DNA from 2 places in the Paenibacillus vulneris genome. Region 1 is predicted to be linked to the other one. Evidence: a T-box and tRNA genes for the amino acid it is inferred to sense, from the RefSeq annotation. Region 1 holds a T-box; the other holds one or more tRNA genes.
What was found. The T-box of region 1 lies ahead of leuS (leucine--tRNA ligase). A T-box ahead of a tRNA ligase gene usually reads a tRNA of that ligase, here a tRNA-Leu.
Positions count from the first base shown of each region.

Region 2: it has a tRNA-Leu gene. The T-box ahead of leuS (leucine--tRNA ligase) is inferred to sense a tRNA for this amino acid. The anticodon was not compared.

Region 1 covers NZ_BAABJG010000022.1:287,862-294,578, reverse strand. Annotated here, with positions in the region: gene rsfS (ribosome silencing factor) at 1-96, shown strand, start outside; gene ABEA66_RS21155 (CvfB family protein) at 93-986, shown strand; gene ABEA66_RS21150 (class I SAM-dependent DNA methyltransferase) at 1,191-1,976, shown strand; T-box leader at 2,242-2,505, shown strand; gene leuS (leucine--tRNA ligase) at 2,569-5,019, shown strand; gene comER (late competence protein ComER) at 5,089-5,922, opposite strand; gene ABEA66_RS21135 (ComEA family DNA-binding protein) at 6,069-6,713, shown strand.
Region 2 covers NZ_BAABJG010000027.1:258,313-265,029, reverse strand. Annotated here, with positions in the region: gene ABEA66_RS24185 (extracellular solute-binding protein) at 1-630, opposite strand, end outside; gene ABEA66_RS24180 (helix-turn-helix domain-containing protein) at 1,034-3,271, opposite strand; gene ABEA66_RS24175 (GNAT family N-acetyltransferase) at 3,809-4,294, opposite strand; tRNA gene ABEA66_RS24170 (tRNA-Leu) at 4,369-4,456, opposite strand; gene ABEA66_RS24165 (hypothetical protein) at 4,652-4,993, shown strand; gene ABEA66_RS24160 (hypothetical protein) at 5,307-5,528, shown strand; gene ABEA66_RS24155 (hypothetical protein) at 5,539-5,745, opposite strand; gene ABEA66_RS24150 (hypothetical protein) at 5,875-6,018, shown strand; gene ABEA66_RS24145 (adenosylcobinamide amidohydrolase) at 6,090-6,717, opposite strand, start outside.

The DNA of each region.
Region 1 (6,717 bases):
GGCGACGTGGTTATTCATGTATTCCACCGCGACGACCGGGAGTATTACAATATTGAGAGACTATGGTCTGACGCGAAAGTGGTTGAGCGGGTATGAGGCTTGAAGCGGGAACGCGTATCAATCTGGAGGTAGCAAGAGAAGTCCCGCCTAACGGATATTTTCTGACAGACGGCCATCAGGATGTTCTGCTGCATTACAGCGAAGTGATCGGAGAGATCAAGGCAGGAGAACGTGTAGACGTGTTTTTGTTCTATGATACGGAGGATCGCCTGGCCGCTACGATGCGCGAGCCGCTCATTCAGCTTGGCGAGGTGGCGCTGCTGGAAGTGGTGGATATCCATCGCCGCTTCGGCTGCTTTCTAGAAATGGGTCTGGGCCGCAACCTGCTGCTCCCCTTCCGGGAGCTTCCCGAGCTGCCTGAGCTCAGACCCCAAATAGGGGATAAAGTATTCGTCCTGCTGGACCATGACCGGCAAGGACGGCTGGTGGCCAAGCTTGCAGGAGAGGCGGACCTGGGTCCGCTATGCTTCGATGCCCCGGCTGCCTGGAGAAATAAATGGGTTAAGGGCAGGGTGTACAAAACGCTGCAAATGGGCACCTTCGTCGTCTGTGACGGCGGTGTAGTCGGCTTCGGCGTGATCGGCATGATTCATGCTTCCGAGCGGACCCGATTGCTGCGTCTTGGCGAAGAAGTAGATGTTCGGGTGAGCTTTATCCGGGAAGACGGCAAGGTCAATCTCTCGATGCGTGCCCCCAAAGAAGTAGGACGCGATGAGGATGCAGAGAAGCTGCTGCAATTTTTACGCGAAAGACCGAATGGTTCCATGCCGTATTCGGATGAAACTCCGGCGGATGTCATTATGCAGAGGTTCAAAATAAGCAAGTCGGCCTTTAAGCGTGCTGTCGGCAAGCTGATGAAGGAAGGCCTGGTATACCAGGAAGGCAGCTGGACTCACTTGAAGGAAGAACATAAAGGCGGAGAATAATTCTCCAACCGGCAGCAGCCGGACATTCCATGCGGGTTAGACTTCAACTGTCCGCAAGCTGCAGGAATGCCGGCTTTTTTCACGCTTTGGAACAGTGATGCGGGTAGCTTGACCCGGGTGCGGTACATAGAGGAAGATGACAGGCTTACTAGGGCATTCCCCTTTACGGTGAGCTTACCTATTTCAACATGGAGGTTGAATGTTATGGCTTACGAGCTGTTTGCATATCATTACGATCGCTTGATGGAAGATATGCCGTATGCAGAATGGCTTGACTTTTTGAATCGATGCTGGGACCGATATGGAAGACCGGGAACGATTGCGGATTTGGGATGCGGGACCGGTAATATAGCCATACCGCTGGCGCAGCAGGGCTATGAGGTGTATGGCATCGATCTGTCGGAGGATATGCTGTCTGTCGCGCAGCAAAAAGCACATGAAGCGGAACGCGCTCTTGCTTTTCCAGGCAAAGGGAGCGTTACCTGGATGCAGCAGGATCTTAGGGATTGGGGCCTGCTTCAGCCGGTTGACGCGGTGATCTCGCTCTGCGATTGCATGAACTATTTGCTGGAAGAAGAAGAGATTATAGAAGCTCTGGGACAAGCTTATGGCGGCTTAAAAGAAGGGGGCATCTTCGTATTCGATGTTCATACCCCGTATCAGCTGGAGTCCTACGCGGAGGAGCAGCCGTTTTTTTTGAATGAAGACGATATTGCCTATATCTGGACAAGTGAGCTGGATACGGACCGGTGCGAGATAGAGCACGCCTTAACCATATTTGTCCGTGAAAGCGGACGGGAAGACGACAGTGATTCACAGGAAAGGTTTCGAAGAGTCGATGAGGTGCATGTGCAGCGGGCGTACCCGTTGGCGTGGATCAAGGAGCAGGTGCTGGCGGCGGGCTTCCGTGAGGTGGACTGCTATGCGGATTTTATGTGGAAATCCGTTACGGATACGACGCAGCGTGCTTTTTTCGTAGCGCGAAAATAATGTCCTAGTTATAGAGTTCAGGAAGCTACCTGAGCAATATCTGGAGGACGCCTAAAATAATCCCCCACAAAGGAAGGGATAATGCAATGCCATTCAAAAGACCTGTCATGTTCTCACCTCTGCCATCGGCGCATTCTATGAACCTAGTATTTCCAGCATCGGTGTAGTTTAATCATAGTACTTCTCCAGTGGACTCGATTGTCAGGTCAGCGCATGCATACTTGACACCGCTGCCGTTTTTTACATATAATCGCTTTATATGCTGCTAACGGCTGGGATAAGAAGTAGTAACTCCATCCCCTGCTTTTCAGAGAGTCGGCGGTTGGTGAGAGCCGGCGTAGGGGAAGAGCGAACTCGTCTTGGAGCCAGAAGGTGAAGTTCATGCATGAGCAGCCGGGGTTTTTCACACTCGGTCAGCTGAGCTTAGCCGGATCGTCGCCCCCGCGTTAAGGGGAAGAGTGAGCACAGACAAAGCATGTCTGCTGCTAACTAGGGTGGTACCACGGGAATCATGCCTCTCGTCCCTAGCGTTGCGCTAGCGATGAGGGGCTTTTATATTGAGATGTTGATCTATTGAAGGGGGCACAACCGAATGACACAGGAAGCAAAAGAACAGCAGGGCTATAACCCGCTCTTCATCGAGCCGAAATGGCAACAATATTGGGAAAACCATAAAACGTTCAAAGTGCTGGACGACGACAGTCTGCCTAAATTTTACGCATTGGATATGTTTCCTTATCCATCCGGCGCAGGTCTGCACGTAGGACATCCGGAAGGCTATACAGCTACGGATATCGTATCCCGCTATAAGCGGATGCGCGGATATAATGTGCTTCATCCGATGGGTTGGGACGCATTCGGCCTGCCTGCCGAACAGCACGCGTTGGATACCGGAGAGCATCCGCGGGATATTACGATCAAGAACATCAATAATTTTCGCCGCCAGATCAAGTCTCTGGGCTTCTCCTACGATTGGGACCGCGAGATCAGCACGACCGATCCCGAATATTACAAATGGACGCAATGGATCTTTATTCAGCTGTACAAAAAGGGTCTTGCCTATGTAGACGAGGTTCCGGTGAACTGGTGTCCGGCATTGGGCACGGTATTGGCTAACGAAGAAGTCATTGACGGCTTGAGCGAGCGCGGTAACCATCCGGTAATCCGTAAGCCTATGCGTCAATGGGTATTGAAAATTACGGAATATGCGGAGCGATTGCTTGAAGATTTGGAGGAGCTGGATTGGTCCGAATCCATCAAGGATATGCAGCGCAACTGGATCGGGAAATCCAAGGGTGCGGAGGTTGTATTTGCGATCGACGGCCATGCGGATGCAAGCCTGAAAGTATTTACGACACGTCCGGATACTCTGTTCGGCGCAACCTACTGCGTGATGGCTCCTGAGCATGAGCTGGTGGACGCCATCACGACTGCAGACCAGGCGGCTGCCGTGAAGGAATATCAGGAGAAAGCCGCTCGCAAGAGCGATCTGGAGCGTACCGATCTGGCCAAGGATAAGACCGGGGTATTCACGGGAGCTTATGCGATCAATCCGGTGAACGGCAAGAAAACTCCGATCTGGATTGCCGACTATGTGCTTGCAGGGTACGGTACCGGGGCGATTATGGCCGTGCCGGGCCATGACCAGCGCGACTGGGAATTCGCGAAGCAATTCGACCTGCCGATCATCGAAGTCGTGAAGGGCGGCGACGTGACGAAGGAAGCCTATGCGGGAGACGGAGAGCATGTAAACTCCGAGCAGCTGAACGGCTTGAATAACGAGCAGGCTATCGCCGCGATGATCGAATGGCTGGAGGCAAACGGTAAGGGTCAAGGCAAGGTGACCTACCGTCTGCGCGATTGGCTGTTCAGCCGTCAGCGTTATTGGGGCGAGCCGATCCCGATCCTGCATCTGGAAGACGGCACTATGAAAACTGTTCCGGAGGATCAGCTGCCGCTCTTGCTGCCGGATGTCGACCAAATCGCTCCGTCGGGCACAGGCGAATCTCCGCTGGCGAACGTAACGGAATGGGTGGAAACCGTTGATCCGGAGACCGGCATGAAAGCCCGCCGCGAAACAAACACGATGCCGCAATGGGCGGGAAGCTGCTGGTACTACCTGCGCTTTATCGATCCTAAGAACAACAAAGAGCTGTGCTCCAAAGACCTTCAGCAAAAATGGCTTCCTGTCGACCTGTACATCGGTGGTGCGGAGCATGCGGTGCTTCACCTGCTGTATGCGCGTTTCTGGCATAAAGTGCTGTATGATCTGGGCGTCGTATCGACGAAGGAGCCGTTCTATAAGCTTGTAAACCAGGGCATGATCCTGGGTGAAAATAATGAGAAAATGAGTAAGTCCCGCGGCAACGTCATCAATCCGGATGTCATTGTTAATGAATTCGGTGCGGATACGCTTCGGATGTACGAAATGTTCATGGGACCTTTGGAAGCAACCAAGCCTTGGAACGTGAACGGAGTTGAAGGAACCTACCGTTTCTTGAACCGGATCTGGCGTTTGTTTGTCGGGGAGAACGGTCAGCTTCATCCGAAAATCAGCGCCGACGAGACACTGGGAAGCGACAGCTTCAAACGGACCTGGCACCGTACGATTAAGAAAATTACGGAAGACCTCGAGGCGCTGCGCTTTAATACGGCGATCAGCCAGCTGATGATTTTCGTTAACGAGGCTTACAAAACCGACACGCTGCCTAAGCAAGCGATGGAGCATTTCGTGCAAATGCTGTCCCCGATTGCTCCTCATTTGGCTGAAGAGCTGTGGGAGAAGCTGGGCCATACCGATACGGTTACTTATGCGAAATGGCCTGAATACGACGAAGCTTGGACGGTCGATAACGAGGTGGAAATCGTCGTTCAGGTGAACGGCAAAATCGTCGATCGCACATTGGTTTCCAAGGATGCCAACGAAGCTGAGCTTCAAGAGCTGGCGCTCGGGATGAGCAAGGTGCAGGAAGCGATGAGCGGCAAAGCCGTTCGCAAAGTGATTGCCGTCAAAGGCAAGCTGGTTAACATCGTAGTAGGATAATCATTCAAATAAATAACCGCTCTGCTGCGGCAGGCGGTTCATAGGGAAAAGCGTGAAAGCATCACGTTCTTAATCGTCCTTCGATTCATGAAACAGGGCTTCCACCTTTTCCAGATCTTCTTGGTACTTGGAATGAGTTGTACGGATGAGGCTGTTGAACATCCCGTGCAGCTCTTTTTCCATTATACGGAGTCCTTCTGCGGTAATACCGCCGGGGACTGATACTCTTTTTTGCAGGGAGGCGGGAGTAAAGCCGCCGGTTGTCAGGAGTTTGCCTGTGCCGAGCGTCATTTCGCTGGCCAGCTGTGTCGCCTCTTCCTCCGAAATTCCGGTTTCCTCCACGGAGGCCTGAATGAACTTCTGAATGAAATATGCCAGGAACGCCGGGCCGCAGCTGGACAAATCCGAGGAAATGCGCGTGTAATTCTCGGAGACTCGTATCGGCGCACTGATATAGGACAGCAAATTTTCCAGCAGCTCCTTATCCTCGATTTCCAAACGGTCTCCGAATATACATAAGGTCGCTCCGCTAAAAACGTAATTGGTAATGCTTGGGATGATCTTGGCCACCTTGCAGCGCAGCTGCTCTTCCAGCAGGCGTATTTGTACGGGGCTCGTGATCGAAACCAGCAACCGATCCGGGTCGGCTGCCTCCTTGATTTCTGACAGAACCACCTTGTAGTCGGCAGGCTTTACGCATAAAAAAATAAGAGAAGAAGAGGTAACGACTTCTATATTGGAATGGGCCACCTGAAGGCCCGGATAAGCCGCGGCCAAATGCTCCACTTTAGTAATGGTCCGGTTAGTAGCGACGATTTGATCCGGATTCAAAGCCCCGGATTGGATAAATGCTTCTATCAGAATACTGCCCATGCTGCCTGTTCCTATGAATCCTACTTTCATGACTATCCCCCCTGAAAAGTGCAGCCTTCTTAATCCTTATGCACGGTAGTCAATAAATATGATTGCCGAGATTATCGTGATGTCCATTCATTTGAACAAAGTACAACAACAATTTATGAATAAGTACGTTAAGGAGGGAACGGCGAGTGGCTCTCCCGTTTGTGAATAAAACAAAATCCGGCACAGTTCTCCTAGTCGTATCATTAACGGTTGCGCTGGGAGGATGGTTTGGTTATACCGCTTGGAAGGAAGCGGCCCGTGAAGCGGGACAGTGGCGATTGGCGAATGAGGATATGCAGCGTCTGCTAACGGAGCAATCGGAGAAGGGACAACTGCCGAACGGGGATACCGGACGCAAGGAGAACAACGCGTCGCCATCTAAGAGTAGTCCGGCAAATACCGAGAGCAAGGAGGCGGGATCGGGATCAAAGAATCCTGATTCAAACGTACAACCCGGTTCCGGAATCCCGGATCAAACGAACGGCAGTCAGGGTGGTGAGCTGTCCGGTAACGGGTCGGGCTCCGCAGCTCAGCATACTCCGGATCCTGCAGCGGCGGCCAATAGCAGCGGGTCATCGTCATCCAAAGAAAGCAAGTTGAACATAAACCATGCTACAGAGAAGGAGCTTGATGCGCTGCCAGGCATAGGAGAAAGCAAGGCGAAGGCGATCGTCGCTTACCGCGAGAAGATCGGAGGGCGCTTCAAATCGGTCGATCAGCTGAAGGAAGTCAAAGGGATAGGGGACAAGCTGCTGGCCAAAATGAAGCCTTATATTACCGTAGAGCCTTAGTCCT
Region 2 (6,717 bases), on a different contig from region 1:
TTTTTCTTTGAATGCCTTCAGCGTGTTATATACTTCCTCGGTCGTTTTCGGAACCGGCAGACCCAGCTTGTCGAGCCAGTCTTGCCGGATCATCGAGGAATACTTGCCCAAATACACGCGTTTGGCTGGGATAGCGTACTGCTTACCGTCAAATTTGCCGTAATTCAGCGTATCTTCACCGAGATAGCTTTTCAGATTGGCGCCGCCTGCATCTAGCAGCTTACCCAGATCCATCAAGCCGCCCTGCTGCACATATTTGTATACAAGATTCGGGTCGTAGGTGAACACAATATCCGGAGCATCCCCGCTCGCCATCAAAACGTTCAGCTTATCCACTTCCTGAGCCCGGGGGACAGGGACGAATTCCAATTTAATGTTATTGGGATTGCCGAACGCTTCCTGCACCCATTTGGTCACCAAATTGTTCGTAACGGTCATACCCGCCGGCGAATTGCCGCGGTCGAACACTTCGACCTTCAAAGTCACTTGCTCTTTAGAGCCGCTGCCGCCGCTTCCCGCCGAGCCTGATTGCGTTTGCCCCCCGTTGCTGGTACAACCGACCAATAAACCGAATGCCGTAGCTGCTGCCAATGCGGATGCCGCGTTTCGTTTAAGCGCTTTCTTTTTCAAGGTGATTCATCTCCTCTGCATCTGAGCTTCGTTATGATATCCTTCATGTCCCCCTAGATATATCCGTCTTGCGCTTTCTTTGCCCGATGGAGGACCGGCGGGATGTAATTCAAGTTATACAGGTCGCCCTGGCTAAGGGTCAACCAACATGATTCTTCCGCATAAACCGATTGTCAGAGAGCGCCTGATTCCTGACGACCAACCGATTTCTTATGACTAACTTTTCTCTGCGAAGTGCTCTTTTCCTTACTCCCGTGCGGATTTCTCAAGCCTCTCTCCATTGGAGTTTTCTTCCGTTAAGCCGCTTACAATCCTATTAGGATCGCATAGACGAGCCGCCGTCTTCGCCATCGTATAAAACTAAAGAAAGCTCCTCATGCTGACCATGGGAGCCTTCCGCACCTTACTCGGCTTGCATATATTTGCGGTAATCCCCGGGAGTGACGCCGACGACCTTCTTGAAGGTGCGTCCGAATGAAATCGAATGGGTATACCCTACTTTCTCCGAAATATCCTGCAAGGGCAGCTCGGTTTGCAATAGCAGCTTCTTGGCCTGCTCCATCCGTAAATTCATGAGAAAATCTACGAATTTCATTCCGTACACTTCCTTGAACAGATGGCTGCAATATTTGCCGTTCACATTAAATTGGTCCGAGATCAGATTCAGCGATAAGTCCGGGTTGGCATAGTTGTCTTCAATATAATGCCGAATGTCGCTTGCCAGCTGATGATGATTTTTGGCATCCCGAAGGGATACGTATTGGCTGTGCAGCTGCTTAAGCGAGGAGACGACGGCTGGCAGAAGCTCTTCTGTTGTCTCTGAAGTATCCAGCGCCTCTGTGAGCCGGGGAAGAACATGCTTCCTCCAGTATTCGATAATATCGGACGATAATCCCTCCAACGTGCGCTCAAGCAGCCGAACCCCATATTGCAGCAAATGGTGGATCTCTGCTCCCTTCAGCACATCCTGCTCCAAATACTCCGCGAACTGGTCAACATGAAGCTGCCAGCTGCTGTCGGAGATTCGAAATTCCTGGCACATTGCATCCATCAGCTGAAAATATTTATGGGTATCTCCGGAGCTGGCCGCCGCTATTTCTTCATAACGGATGACCTGATTGTTGCCGAGCGACATTTTATATTGGAGTGCCGTGACCGCCTCCTCGAAGGAATTGCATACCTCCGTTAACTGCTCCGTGCTCCTTCCGACACCGACGGTTAAGGAGAACTTCAAATTCACGGCCACCCAAGTCCGAAAGCGGTCAAGCAAATCGCTCACACCCTCGAGCTTCGCGTCCTCCTCCGTATGCAGCATGAGCAGAATCGAGAGCCGTTTGTCGGATATCCACTCCGCCCAAACTGTCAGCCATTCGGAATCCGCCAGCTCCTGGGCGACGTTGGTCAAAGCAAATTTGAGCAGGTTCTGGTCGGTAACACTGTAGCTTTGCTGGAAATTCGGAAATCCGTCGATTTCTGCGACACAAACAATCAGTTTAGTATAAGAGCTCGGCAGCTTGTACCGGTTCATATGGGCAGCCCATTCCTGCCGGCTCATCGGAGACTGTCCCCCAATCCATTCCAGGAAAAACTGCTTGCGCCTAATGATCAAATCCTCCTGATACTGCTTCTCGTAACGGTTGGTTTGCTCCATCAAACTGTCCAGCACTTTGCCGATAAACGAGAATTCGTCGCCGCCTTTTCCTCTAGGCGCACTGCGGCTCTGGTATTTGTTGATCTGCTGCATGATGCCTTCGATCGGCTTGTAATTCCGGCGTGTTACATACAGGGTATAGATAATGCTGAACAGCACGGTCGCTATGCCGATACCAAGCCAAATATGGGAGATGGCCGAGACCCAGTTGAACATGCGTCCTCCCTTAATGCCGCTGACGAAATTCCAGCCGATGACATCGGAATGAATATCCGTTATGACACTTCCTTGTGCCGAGAGCGACTTGTCTTCCTCAAGCTCGACCGGATATACCCGCTGCCCCCCTGCATCCCTAATATCCATGAAGGTAATATCCGCGTTGATCATTTCGTCCACAATGCGCAGAAGCGAGCTGACCCTGACGTTGACCACGATAATGCCCTGATTGCCGAAAGGCAGCAGCGCCTTCTTGCTTATGGAAATGACCTTCTCCTTAGGCTGCAGGCTGAGGCCGGAATACATGCGAACGGCGGACCACCCCGTATTATTCGGATTGCCGAAGGATTCCTCGACGAATTCCTTGTCCTGGAAGTTATCCAGCTGCTGAATCGCGTTGGTCGTCAGCACCAGCTGATCCTGAGCGCGGTACAAATAAATCGATTGAATCATCGGGTTATCGTCAAGAATTTTATGCAGCTCCTTGGACGTCTCGTAGTAAACCATTCCCCCCTCCGATTTGTTCTTCATCTCGAAAAAATCATAGAAGGCGTCGCTGTTCCCCGCTTCCTCCAAAATAACCCGCTCCACTGCCTTCAGCGAGGTTTCCATAGAATCGATCACATATTTGGCAAAAATCCGATTGGCCTTCTCGGTCTCCTTAATGGAAATTTCGCTCATCATGGAAACGGATACAAAAATAATGATACTAACGGTGATGAACAAGATCGGAAAATACGACATCAGCAATCGATTATACCAGGTCTTTTCCATACGCCTATGAACTCCTTACACGATTAATGGGAATAGTGCTTCTATAGGATCAAGCCGGCGTACACATCTTTCTTGAAGCAAGAAAGCCAATGTGAACCCTAACTGCTTCGCCCGAAATGTGAAAATAAATCAACCCGCCTTTCGTTCGTCGAACAAAAACGGGTTGTCCGGGTATTTCCGTCCTATCGGTGTAGTCATTATACAGCGGAACGGATTTCTCCGACAAGCTCCACCTGCATCCTGGGAAAAACCGCCATTTGCACCCAGGTAAGCTACTTACTTTGTAACCTAACAGAAGGCTAATGACAACCAACTTTTTTCAGACGACCAACCTTTTTCCTGAGCATGACCTTTCCAACTACTCTGTCTATTAGTGCCAAGCTCGCTGCCGGATTATATGCAGGAGGGTTTCCATTGGATAAACTTTAACGGGGCATACGAATGACCTGAACGATTACGAATGTACTCCGCCGGTACAAGCCCGCTACAGCCGTTGTGCAAAGCAAAAAAGCCGCCCAACGGCGGCTTTATGAAGTATCACAGCATTTTTTGCATAAGAATAACGTCCAGCATTTTATCGAATTTGAAGCCTACTTCACGCATGACACCGATATAGTCGAAGCCGTATGTACGGTGAATGTATATGCTGCTGTCATTGCCCTCCACTATCCGGGACAGGACGGTATGCAGCCCTGCCTGTTTGCCGGCCTCAAGCACCTTCTCCATCAGCTGCTTCCCAATGCCTTGCCCCCGAAAATCATGGTGAATATACAGGGACAATTCAGAGGTGCGAGCATACGCCAGACGATCTGAATAAGCGTTAAGGGATGCCCAGCCTACAACCGTCCCTCCCAGCTCTGCCACGATAATCGGGTAACGATCGCCATGCTGCTTGAACCAGGTCTCCTGCTGCTCCAAAGTACGCGGAACCGTATCGAAGGTTGCCACGGTGTTCAGGATGGCCTCGTTATAAATGGTAAGAATAGAAGGAACATCATCAATAACTGCGGTACGGATAATCATTGCATGTCACTCTGCCTCTCCAAATGAAAAACCATCTGGTATCCGGAGATATCAGATGGTGGTTTTGTTATAGTTGGTGCGGTCAAGAGGACTCGAACCTCCACGGGGGGTTAGCCCACACGGACCTGAACCGTGCGCGTCTGCCAATTCCGCCATGACCGCATATATTATGTCTCATTCATATTTGAAGGGGACAAGTTGTATAATATCACCTGTTTTACCCAGTTGTCAAACAAAATTTTAAAAAAGCATGAAATCCGTATATTTACGATTCGGTTTGGAGATGAATTGAACATTGCTTCAAATGCAGCAAGAGCAATAATGAAAATCCAAAACCGTACTTCGGAGGCGATAGACTTGGTAAAATCCATCTGTGTTCTTATGCTCGCAGCAGTTATTGCCGGCAGCAGCATCGGCTGCAGTCATTCCGGCGGAAATGCTGTACAGCCAACTCCAACCCCAGCCCCGCTAGCTACCATGACAAAAGAAAAATATGACAAAATCAATTTGGGCATGACATCTGATGAAGTGAAAGGGATTGTAGGCGGTGAGGGCAAGCTCATCTCCGAATCGGGAGATAAGTCGTCCCCTGATTATACGACAACCTATCAATACCAAGCGGAAGGAAACCCGAACGGGTCGGCAAAAATTACATTCCGCTCCAATAAAGCCATTTCCAAATCGGAATCAAACCTGTAACCAATAGAACAATCGGGTACCTCTCCTGACGAAAAGAGATACCCGAGCTATTTAATCCAAACATTCAAAAACAATCCAGGCGATAGCTCCCCAAATTGGAAGCGTAAACAAAATGCCGTACACCGTTCCTTTCAATGCGGAACCTTCCGTGGACATCTTATCTCCTCCCGCTGTTCGAATAGAATCGAATACGTTCGTTAGCTGCCGGATTACATCGTATGCAGGAATATCCTTGGATATTCCTGTTCTTTCGTGAAGCTTGTATCATGATCTCCCGCTTAAGCCCATATATATAAGGCAAGGGGGGAGCATTATGATCTTTTTGCAGCTGGCTATGGGAGTGGTTGCGGCATTATTCGTCTGGGGTTTTATCAAGCTGACCTTTCAAACGATGCTTTGGGCCATCGGAATTACGTTGATTGTCAGCTTTATTATTCCAGGAGCCATATTGTTTATAAGCGGACTCATGTTCATCATGATCGGCATGCTGGCCACTCTGGGATTGCTGTACATCGTCGGGGCATTTAAAAAGTAGCCTCTCTCATCTACCCTTCCCGGTAAGCCTGCAAGGCTCGGGCTGCCCATTCCTTTAACGCCTCCGCATCCTCAAAGCTTGGAGTATTGAACAAATGTGTAGGCGGGTGTATGGAATTCGTGTTTAATCTAATGATTTCGCCGTTGACCCCGCGTTTTCCTTCTCTATGAATCCTTAACGCATAAAAATCGTCCAAATGCACCACTTGATCATCCATCGTCAACCCTCGCTCCCACATTTCTCGATTATAGAGTTAGTTTCTCTGAAGGCTCCAATATTATGCGAATGGCCTCAGCGGATAAAAATCAGCCAGCATGAGACTCTATCTCATGTGGAGGTGATACAAATGGCAGGCAGAAATAACAAACCCGACAACGACGGCCCTGCGGGACATCCTTCCCGTCTGGACCAATTCGGCGACAAAATGGCCGACGGCAACAACCCTCCGAAGAAATCCGAAGGCTGTGGCTGCGGTCCCGAAGGCAGGTAACCAATTACCGCACTTATCCGGAAATACAAAACCTGGGGCCCGTTAAGCATGAACTTTGCGGGCTCCAGGTTTCATTTTTGCTGTGACAGTTCCCAGGCCTTATACCTTTGAATGGAATAAGCCATTGCTTCATACACCGTTCTTCCGATACCATAGCCAAGCTGGGTTGCTGTACCCGCATAGCGATACGAAGCTCCCTTCTGGGTAGCGGCTATAATAACCGCATCCGTTGTTGTTCCTGTCGCGATCTCCCGACAGTCCGCTAAGCGGATATCTGCGTCCTGCAGTGCAGCGGCCTTCGCCTCCGTCGCTGTAATCACGGCATTGACCATTGCCGCGTCCGTTAGGATTCCATCAATGACCACGATCAGGTTAATGGTTCCAGGGAACAGCTCATGCATGTCCCGTAAGAAGCCCGCCCTCGCTTTATTGCTTAAGCCGACAGTAGCCCAGGTGCATACCTTCAGCCCCTTATCCCCGGATTCCTGGGAGTAGCCTCTGTCCTGCACTCTAGCTGCGGTTAATAAGGCCGCCGTCTCTTCTATACCGATGCTTCTCATACGCATAAATTGATGCATCTCAGACAGCGGATCCGAGCTGGAATAGCTGCGGTCCACCTGTCGGTTCATCAGGCGTGAATGCCATCCGCAGCCTTCTCCCCACATCGACGAATTCAAAGTGCGGAGCGGCTCGATACTC